DNA from 3 places in the Anaerobacillus sp. MEB173 genome. Region 2 is predicted to be linked to each of the others. Evidence: riboswitches for the same ligand, from Rfam matches in the RefSeq annotation. Region 2 holds a riboswitch; each other region holds the start of a gene.
What was found. A riboswitch is a leader RNA that binds a small molecule or an ion and turns the genes downstream of it on or off. The one in region 2 is predicted to bind S-adenosylmethionine.
Positions count from the first base shown of each region.

Region 1: linked by a shared signal. The riboswitch ahead of metK (methionine adenosyltransferase) and the one ahead of ACJ2A9_RS14175 (methionine ABC transporter ATP-binding protein) in region 2 are both predicted to bind S-adenosylmethionine.
Region 3: linked by a shared signal. The riboswitch ahead of ACJ2A9_RS06555 (homoserine dehydrogenase) and the one ahead of ACJ2A9_RS14175 (methionine ABC transporter ATP-binding protein) in region 2 are both predicted to bind S-adenosylmethionine.

Region 1 is NZ_JBJMAU010000018.1:23,120-26,401, reverse strand. It holds gene ACJ2A9_RS20075 (gamma carbonic anhydrase) at 1-151, shown strand, start outside; gene metK (methionine adenosyltransferase) at 320-1,516, opposite strand; SAM riboswitch class I at 1,725-1,830, opposite strand; gene ACJ2A9_RS20065 (hypothetical protein) at 2,010-2,312, opposite strand; gene pckA (phosphoenolpyruvate carboxykinase (ATP)) at 2,638-3,282, shown strand, end outside.
Region 2 is NZ_JBJMAU010000006.1:152,822-156,103, reverse strand. It holds gene ACJ2A9_RS14185 (MetQ/NlpA family ABC transporter substrate-binding protein) at 1-291, opposite strand, end outside; gene ACJ2A9_RS14180 (methionine ABC transporter permease) at 311-979, opposite strand; gene ACJ2A9_RS14175 (methionine ABC transporter ATP-binding protein) at 969-1,997, opposite strand; SAM riboswitch class I at 2,143-2,259, opposite strand; gene ACJ2A9_RS14170 (DUF2553 family protein) at 2,396-2,623, opposite strand; gene gcvH (glycine cleavage system protein GcvH) at 2,994-3,282, opposite strand, start outside.
Region 3 is NZ_JBJMAU010000002.1:397,718-400,999, forward strand. It holds gene ACJ2A9_RS06550 (hypothetical protein) at 22-303, shown strand; gene ACJ2A9_RS06555 (homoserine dehydrogenase) at 300-1,529, opposite strand; SAM riboswitch class I at 1,596-1,703, opposite strand; gene aspS (aspartate--tRNA ligase) at 1,887-3,282, opposite strand, start outside.

The DNA.
Region 1 (3,282 bases), on a different contig from region 2:
AGGAATGAAAATACCACCAAATTCGATGGCATTCGGTCGTCCGGCAAAAGTGGTGAGAGATTTAAATGAAGCTGATCTAAAAGATATGGCACGTGTAAGAAGAGAGTATGTTGAGAAGGGACAATATTACAAGTCGCTTCAAAATAAGTAACATCCTCTACTACTTAGTATATGAGTATAGTCATGAAAGTTATTATAAGTTGAATGTTGAAAGTTGAAACAAAAAGCAAAGGCCGGTGACCTTTGCTTTTTGTTATGTTTGTTTCTTCTAAGAGATTACAAACCCTATTAAGTTTTAACTTTCAACTTTTTTCTATGATTAAGACAACGCCTGTTGTTTCAATGCTTCCGCTTTATCAGTACGCTCCCATGGCAAGTCAACATCAGTACGTCCAAAATGGCCGTATGCTGCTGTTTGCTTAAAAATCGGGCGACGCAAGTTCAACATTTTAATAATTCCAGCAGGGCGAAGATCAAAGTTACTGCGGATAACTTCCACTAGAACCTCTTCAGACACTTTGCCTGTTCCAAATGTATCAACTGAAATCGATACAGGCTTCGCAACACCAATCGCATAAGCAAGTTGAACTTCACAACGGTCTGCAAGGCCAGCGGCAACAATATTTTTCGCTACATAACGAGCGGCATATGCTGCTGAACGGTCAACTTTTGTTGCATCCTTACCAGAGAATGCCCCGCCGCCGTGACGAGCGTATCCACCGTACGTATCAACAATAATTTTACGACCTGTAAGTCCTGCATCACCTTGTGGACCACCAATGACAAAACGTCCAGTCGGATTGATAAAATATTTTGTATCTTCATCAATTAACTGTTTAGGTACCACTGGTAGAATAACATGTTCTTTTATATTACGTTGAATTTGCTCAAGCGTAATTTCAGGATGATGTTGCGTTGAAATAACAATTGTATCGATACGCAGCGGTTGCCCATTTTCATCGTACTCTACTGTTACTTGTGTTTTGCCATCAGGTCGTAAGTAAGGAAGAATCTCTTCTTTACGTACTTCTGTTAAACGACGCGCTAATTTATGAGCTAAAGAAATTGGTAATGGCATTAAATCAGGTGTTTGATTATCCGCATAACCAAACATAAGACCTTGGTCACCAGCTCCAATTGCATCAATTTCCGCTTCAGTCATTTGCCCTTCACGTGCTTCTAATGCCCGGTCTACACCTTGAGCTATATCAGGAGATTGCTCATCAATCGAAGTTAATACTGCACACGTTTCATAGTCAAATCCATATTTTGCGCGAGTATAGCCAATACCCTTCACGGTTTCACGAACAATTTTGGGAATATCGACATACGTAGATGTTGAGATTTCTCCAGCTACTAGTACAAGCCCCGTCGTTACAGACGTTTCACAAGCAACACGAGCATTTGGATCATTTGTTAAAATCGCATCGAGGATTGCATCTGAAATTTGATCACAAATTTTATCTGGATGTCCTTCAGTTACTGATTCCGACGTAAATAATCGTCGAGTTTTCATTTCTGCCATTTTATATGTACCTCCCTTGCATATCTATTCATTAGGATATGCCAAAAATTGATACGGTACTCATTTCCCTCACACCTACGTGAGTTAAACGTAAAGACCTTCATTTATATATTAATGCCTTAGTTGTAGTATGCTTCGCCGACATTAAAAAAACCCTTTTCCAATTGGAGGAAAAGGTGTTTACTCGATTGCCTTTCGCCTCTTATCATTCAAGACATCTGTCTTGCAGGTTAGCACCTTTTCACCATCAGGTGTTGGTTGCTGGGTTTCTTCGGGCCTGTCCCTCCACCGACTCGGGATAAGAGTATCCGTTCGCGTCATATCATATCGCAGTTAGAAAAAGATGTCAACTTTTTCTATTTTAGAGTTGGTTAAAAGTTAAAAGTTGATTTTGTGGATTTAGAGGAGGGTATTGTGGTCTTCAAAGCATAGACATAAAAAAGGATCTCGAAAATCGAGATCCTTTAACTTTCAACTTTCAACATCAGTACGGCGTATCATCATGACGGTTTGTTGTCGATTGCTGTTGTGTTTCATTCGGTAACTTTTCCTCAAACTCTCTCGGTTTCACTTGACTATACACACCACTAGCGGTGAGACCAATAACGAGAGCAGTTAGTACTTGATTGCTCCATTCTTGCGGAACAAAGATAATAATGCAAGCAAAGCCTACTGCAAGCAAGGCGCGATATTTTTTATCAATATTAAAAGCATTCCCTACAACTGTAACAAGGGCTGCAACGACGGCTGCTATAGTCGCTAAATCAAACATGCCAAATTCTAACATTAAGATCAGCTCCTCTTTTTCCTAACATATCCTATGCGGCTTTGGCAAAAAATGAAACTATGAAATTGCCAGAAGAAATGTCTGAAATTTACGTTTTTTTATTAAGGTTTAGTAAAAGATTTATTTGGCTTAATTAGTACATTATAATAATGAAGCTATTCATCATAGTTGGTCTTGTTCTGTAATCATTATAAACAAAATGAAAAAAATTGATCATTAGTATAGACTAATTAAAATAATGTGTTATACTATTTTTAAATCAAACAACAAATCGAATGCATATGATAAACATATATAAATTAACTAAGGAAGGGTTTTGTTGCGAATGAGTACTATCAGCTTTGATACTGAATTAGATCATCTTTTAAATGGGAAGAATACAAATTTAAATCTTCCAATATCTCAATTAGTTGAAAAATCTTTAATGAGAAAAGAAGGAAAGCTAACTGCTACTGGAGCCCTTCTTGCAACAACTGGAAAATATACAGGTCGTTCACCTAAAGATAAATTTATAGTAGATGAACTTTCAGTACGCGATAAAATCAATTGGGGTTCCGTTAACCAGCCAATTAGCTCTCAGGTTTTTGAAAATCTATATAAAAAGGTTCTTAACTACTTAAAAGAACGTGATGAAATCTTTGTTACTCAAGCATATGCAGGTGGAGATAAAAACTATCAACTACCAATTCAAGTCATTAATGAGTTTGCTTGGCATAATCTATTTGCTCATCAATTATTTATTCGTCCAACTCAAGAAGAGCTTGAAAATCATAAAGCAGAATTCACAGTTATTTCTGCACCAGGATTTAAAGCAAATCCTGAAATCGATGGAACAAAATCAGAAACATTTATTATTATTTCATTCGAGAAGCGTACGGTTCTTATTGGTGGTACTGAATATGCCGGTGAGATTAAGAAATCGATCTTCTCAATCATGAACTACCTGTTACCAGAGCAAGATATTCTTTCA
Region 2 (3,282 bases):
TTGGAAGTAGTTTGCATCTAATTCTCCATCTCTTAATGTTTGGTTAGGTAAAATATAATCTTGGAAAGTTATAATTTCAAGGTCAATTCCTTGTTCTGCAAGTAGTGGTTTCGCTGCTTCTAAAACCTCTGTATGAGGAACAGCTGATGCCCCAACCACTAGTTTCGTTCTTTCTTCTTGTACTGCATCCTCTTGTCCTTCTTCTGCTGGTTGCTCACTTTCTCCACCACCGCAAGCTACTAGTGAAAGAGATAAAGCAGCAGCTCCGATTAAACTTAAAAACTTCTTCATCTTATTGCCCCCTTACGTATTATCTTTTATCTGTTTTATATGTGAGAAAATCACCGATCCATTGAATAATAAAGACAATGACCAGGATCGCGATTGTTGCCACCAAAGTTACCTCAGTTCTATTACGTTGGAATCCTTCTAAATATGCAAAATGACCAAGTCCACCTGCTCCGATAACACCGGCCATCGCCGTATAACTTACTAAAGCAATCGCTGTAACTGTAATACCGGAAATAAGTGCCGGTAATGATTCTGGAATTAATACTTTATAAATGATTTGCCAATTCGTTGCCCCCATTGATTGTGAAGCTTCGATAACTCCTTTATCTATTTCCCTTAGAGCTATTTCCACCATACGGGCATAAAAAGGCGCGGCACCAATAATTAAAGCTGGAAGTGCAGCATTGGCCCCTAACATAGAACCTACGATTACTCGAGTAAATGGAATGAGTAAAACAATGAGTATAATAAATGGAACGGATCTAAATACATTAACAATCCCACTAAATATAGCATTAATCGGCCGGTTTTCCCATAGATTCCCTTTGCTAGTTAAATATAGGACTAATCCTAAGATCAAACCGAGAATAAAAGTGGCTGCAACAGAGATTGATGTCATATAAATAGTTTCAATAGTAGCATCCCACAATTTGTCCCATTTAACATTCTCAAACCAGTTATTTAGCATAATCGATCACCTCCACTTCAACTTGCTGATTGCGAATGAAGGCAATTCCTCGTTCTATTTCACTTTCATCACCATTAATGCGTACAAACAAAGTTCCATAAGAGCCATCTTGGGTTTTTGATATTTTCCCTTGTAAAATATTAATCTCAAGATCAAAATTACGAATTAGTTGAGTGATTACTGGTTTTTCTGCCTCGTCACCAACAAAGGTCAATTGAATCACCTTTCCAGTTGGATCTTCAGCTAATAAATGTTCAATAGTTTCTATTGTTTCTTCTGGCTCTGTTACTTGCTTTAAAAATTCTTTTGTCATATTTTCTTGAGGTTTACGGAAAACGTGTAATACAGGCCCTTGCTCAACAATTTTTCCATTCTCCATCACCGCTACACGATGACAAATTTTTCGAATAACATGCATCTCATGAGTAATAAGAACAATCGTCAGTCCTAGCTTTTGATTAATATCAACAAGTAACTCTAGGATCGAATCCGTTGTTTTCGGATCTAGCGCTGATGTTGCTTCATCACATAATAATACCTTAGGGTTATTCGCTAATGCTCTGGCGATGCCAACACGTTGCTTTTGTCCCCCACTAAGTTGTGATGGATACGATTCGCCTCGTCCTTCAAGACCAACCAACTTAATCAGCTCATCGACACGTTTTTTTTGTTCTTCTTTTTTCACACCCGCAATTTCAAGTGGGAAGGCAATGTTTTCTCTTACGGTTCTTGACCAAAGCAGGTTGAAGTGTTGGAAGATCATACTAATTTCCTGTCTCGCCATTCGAAGCTCTTTTCCGCTTAATGACGATAGCGTCTTTCCGGCAACCGTAATCGTTCCTTGCGTCGGTTTCTCAAGCATATTGAGCATTCGAATTAACGTACTTTTTCCTGCACCACTATAACCGATAATTCCAAAAATTTCACCTTTATCTATTGTTAAATCAACATTATCAACAGCTGTAACTTGTCCGTCTTTTGTTGAAAAGATTTTTCTAATTCCTTCTAAAGAAATCATAATGAGCATCACCTCCATATTAAACTCATTATCCATATCATAATACTATACTTTAACTCCATATACAGTCAAAGTTTTAACAAAATGTGCTCAAAAAAACCTTTCCGTCAATATTGAGCAGAAAGGTTTAGTATCAGGTTCCTTTCTCTCATCTTACAAAGCGTAATTGCCCTGCAGGAATTGGCACCTTTTTAAACTAAAAAACTAGTTTAAAGGTTGCCGGGTTTCATCGGGCCAGTCCCTCCACCTCTCTTGATAAGAGTATAAAGTTATTTATTATTTTATTAAAACAATATTGCATGAACGTATCATAGCATGCACCGAAACAAGGTGTCAATTTGTTTTTAAAAATGTTCACTTTTAAAATTTGGAAGTTAATCAAACGTTTAATTAATTTGCTAACACCAGCCAAGATCACAGTCTTCTGTGTCCTGGTTATTTATTTTTTCCACATCTTGATTCAAGTAGATCTTATTATTCTCTAATTGAAATTCCTCTGACAATTCATATTTCGCCAATCCACTCGATAAATTGATTTCTCCAATTTCATCTTCATTATAATACAAAACAATGTTACCATTGCACAGCTTTCCTTGTATACGGTCAGTTACATCTAATTTTTCCATCATTAACCCTCCTCAACACCTATTTCGATTTACATCTACTACTTATCTTTCCCGGTTTGTTTGTTGTTAGTGAACCAATAAGTGGATGGAGTTTGAATTGGCGGTTCGTGGTTGGTGGTCTGGAGTTTATTAATTTGGAGGACACGACAGACTTTATTTTGCTAAATGTGTGCTTTTTTCAAAGTATACGGCCATAAGAGACCCTATTTGCTCAATTTATTGAGTTAATGAGGAAATTTTAAGCCTTTAAGGTCTCTGGTGACCGCCAAATCTTCAAAGCAGGCTATTTTTCCACAAATAAAGGTACTGGTGGCCGTAAAAAAAAGCACAGCAGTTCTCGTCATGAAAACCGCTGTGTTTTATGTAGATTTTACTCTTCACTTACCATTTTCTCATATGCTTCAGCAGACATTAGCTTGTCAATTTCAGATGTGTCAGATGGTTCTATGACGATCATCCATGCTTTTTCATATGGAGATTCATTTACAAATTCAGGTGAATCTTCAAGATCTTCGTTGATTTCAACTACCTTGCCACTAATTGGAGCATATAATTCAGAAACAGTCTTCACTGATTCAACACTGCCAAATGGCGCGTCCGCTTCAATTTCGTCACCTACTTCTGGCAATTCAACAAAAACGATATCTCCAAGTTCAGAT
Region 3 (3,282 bases), on a different contig from region 2:
CTAATAAGGAGGTGAAAATCAATGAAATTCATTATGGCTCATCCTTATGTTGAAATACGCCAGGAAATTGGCTGGACTTCCAAACAAACAATTGAAGATTGGTATCACATTAAATTATATGAACATGCAATTTTACTTAAAGATGCACAATACTCTATTAACCATGTCTATGATATGTCTTATCGGCCAATTGCAACTGAATTTGGTTTCCTCTATTTACATACAAATCAGGGTGTTCGTTCCTTATGTGTGAAAGAAGCACCTACAGACCTCATCGAAAGCTTTAAGCAGCTTAAGATCTAATTTATGACTGCCACTTTACTAGGTTCCCAATTTCCATAAACAGGATAGTAATGAATTTGATTTGCATCTTCTAGTTTTTCCAATTCCAATTCTGATACCGTGACGAGCCAACAGGATACTCCTTTGTATTCATAGATATAGGAATCAGCAACAGAACTACTATCCAGTACTGCTTCCAATTCATTACGCTGGATATGATCCTGTACAAAGATTAGAACTTGGCTCATCTCAGAAGCAATCGGTAAAGTTCTCTTTTTCAAAGATTGATACTGCTTTTTTTGGAAATGATGAAGATAATCTTCAATCATACTTGCAGAAGTTGGCCCTTTTCCAGCACCAGGCCCCGCTACTAAGAGCTCCCCGATTGGATTAATTGTAAGTGAAACAGCATTTGTGACACCATTAATCTGATGTAATGGATGCTCACTTGTTAAAAAGCTTGGTTTAACAGAACCTACAATATTCTCCCCATTAAAAGATGCTTCTGCCACTAGTTTTAGTGTAAGACCTAACTCTTTTGCCATTTCCACCTGCCAAGCTTTCACTTCTGAAATTCCTTTAACGGTAATATTGTTTTCCTGTGGCCAATAGCCAAAACACAAACGACCTAGTATTCGAATTTTGTACCAAGCATCGTAACCATGGATATCATCAGTTGGATCAGCCTCAGCGTAGCCTAACTGCTGAGTTTCTTTTAATACATCTGGAAAATCTCTTCCTTTTTCATTCATCTCAGTAAGAATATAATTTGTCGTGCCATTAATGATTCCTGATACCTTTTCTACTGTACCCCACTGCAAATTACTCCTTAGCACATTAACGATTGGAATGCCTCCTGCTACAGCTGCTTCGTAACCAAAAAACGTATTGTTTTGAATCGCCACCTGCTCTAGTTGTTGTCCATGCTTAGCGACTAATTCTTTATTTGCAGTAATGACCGGAATTCCTTTTTGTAAATAATATTGAATATAGCTTTTTGCAGGTTCAATTCCCCCGATTGCTTCAAAAATAACATGATAGTCGTTCGAAAGAAATTCATTTGCTTCTTCGGTAAGGATAGACTCATCAACATGTATGTTCCGTTTCTTCGATTTATTTTTCACTAAAATTTTTTTTATTCTGACTTTATCGCCCAGAGAGTGTTCCAGCTCTTTTTCTGTTTGCGCAACTCCTTCAAAAACTCCTAAACCTACCGTACCAAGTCCAATTAAGCCTATCTCTATCAAAATTCCCCACTCCTTTATTCTATTAAAAAAACCCTCTCCGATAAGGAAAGGGTTCTTCACACCGATCACTTATCTTTCAGAGCATTGCTCTGCAGAAATTAGCACCTTTAGTTTGAAAAACAAACTGGTTGCCGGGCTTCAAAGGGTCAGTCCCTCCACCACTCTTGATAAGTCCTATTTATTTATATTGATTGTAACTATACACCACTTCTGGAGATAGTTCAAGAAGAAAGTTCAGAAAGTTTAGAGTTAATAGTTTAGAGTTTAGAGTTTAGAGTTAGCGATTGTAACTACAAAGATGTTTCTTAAAAAAACTTCGAAGCAAATCCATTCAAACAACTCTAAACTCTACACTAATTAATTCGTTACCTTCGTCTCTTCCTTCTTTGGTACAATTTGCAGGTTTAGTTCTTTTAACTGTGCTTCGCTTACTTCGCTTGGTGCGTTTGTCAGTAGGTCACTGGCACTTGCTGTTTTCGGGAATGCAATTGTATCACGTAAGTTTGTTCTGCCGGCCAGAAGCATCACTAGTCGGTCTAAACCTAAGGCAATACCACCGTGTGGAGGTGTTCCGTATTCGAATGCATCCATTAAGAAACCAAATTGCTCGCGCGCTTCTTCTTCTGAAAAGCCTAATGCTTTAAACATTTGTTCTTGAATGTTTCGTTGGTAAATACGTTGTGAACCACCACCAAGCTCATAACCGTTTAAAACAAGGTCATATGCTTCAGCACGTACTTTTCCTGGGTCTGTTGCTAACAGCTCCAAATCTTCTTTCTTAGGGCTTGTGAATGGATGGTGAAGAGCAACATAACGCTTTGCATCCTCATCATACTCAACTAGTGGGAAATCAGTTACCCATAGGAAGTTGAATTTACCTTGATCGATTAAGCCTAGTTCTTTTCCAAATTTAAGACGAAGAGCACCAAGACTATCAAAGACAATTGATTTTTTATCGGCACCAAAGAATAATAGATCGCCAACTTCAGCATTGAATGCTTCTCTTAGTGCAGCAACTTCTTCTTCTGTAAAGAACTTAGCAATCGGTCCACGAAGGGCATCTTCTTCAACTTTGAGCCATGCTAAGCCTTTTGCTCCATAAATCGCTACAAAATCAGCTAAATCATCAATTTCTTTACGTGAAAGCTTATCAGCTACACCTTTCACGTTTAATCCTTTAACAATACCGCCATTTTCAAGAGCATTGGTAAATACTTTTAATTTGCAATCTTTCACGATATGGGAAAGTTCTACAAGCTCTAAACCAAAGCGTGTGTCAGGCTTGTCAGAACCAAAACGGTTCATTGCATCATGATAAGTAAGACGCTCAAATGGAACTTGAATATCGATTCCTTTTGTCTCTTTCATGATTTTTGCCATCATTTCTTCCATCATCGCTAGTAAATCTTCTTTATCCATAAATGAAGTCTCAATATCAACTTGAGTAAATTCTGGTTGACGATCTGCTCGTAAATCCTCATCACGGAAACAACGAACAATTTGATAATAACGCTCAAAGCCAGAAACCATTAATAATTGTTTAAATAATTGCGGTGATTGTGGTAAAGCATAGAATTCTCCATGATGGACACGACTTGGTACTAAATAATCACGGGCACCTTCTGGAGTACTCTTTGTTAACATCGGTGTTTCGATTTCATAGAATGTAGCTTCATCTAAGAAATCACGGATTAGCTTTGTTGTACGGTGACGTAGCTTGAACGTTTCTTGCATTTCAGGACGTCGCAGGTCA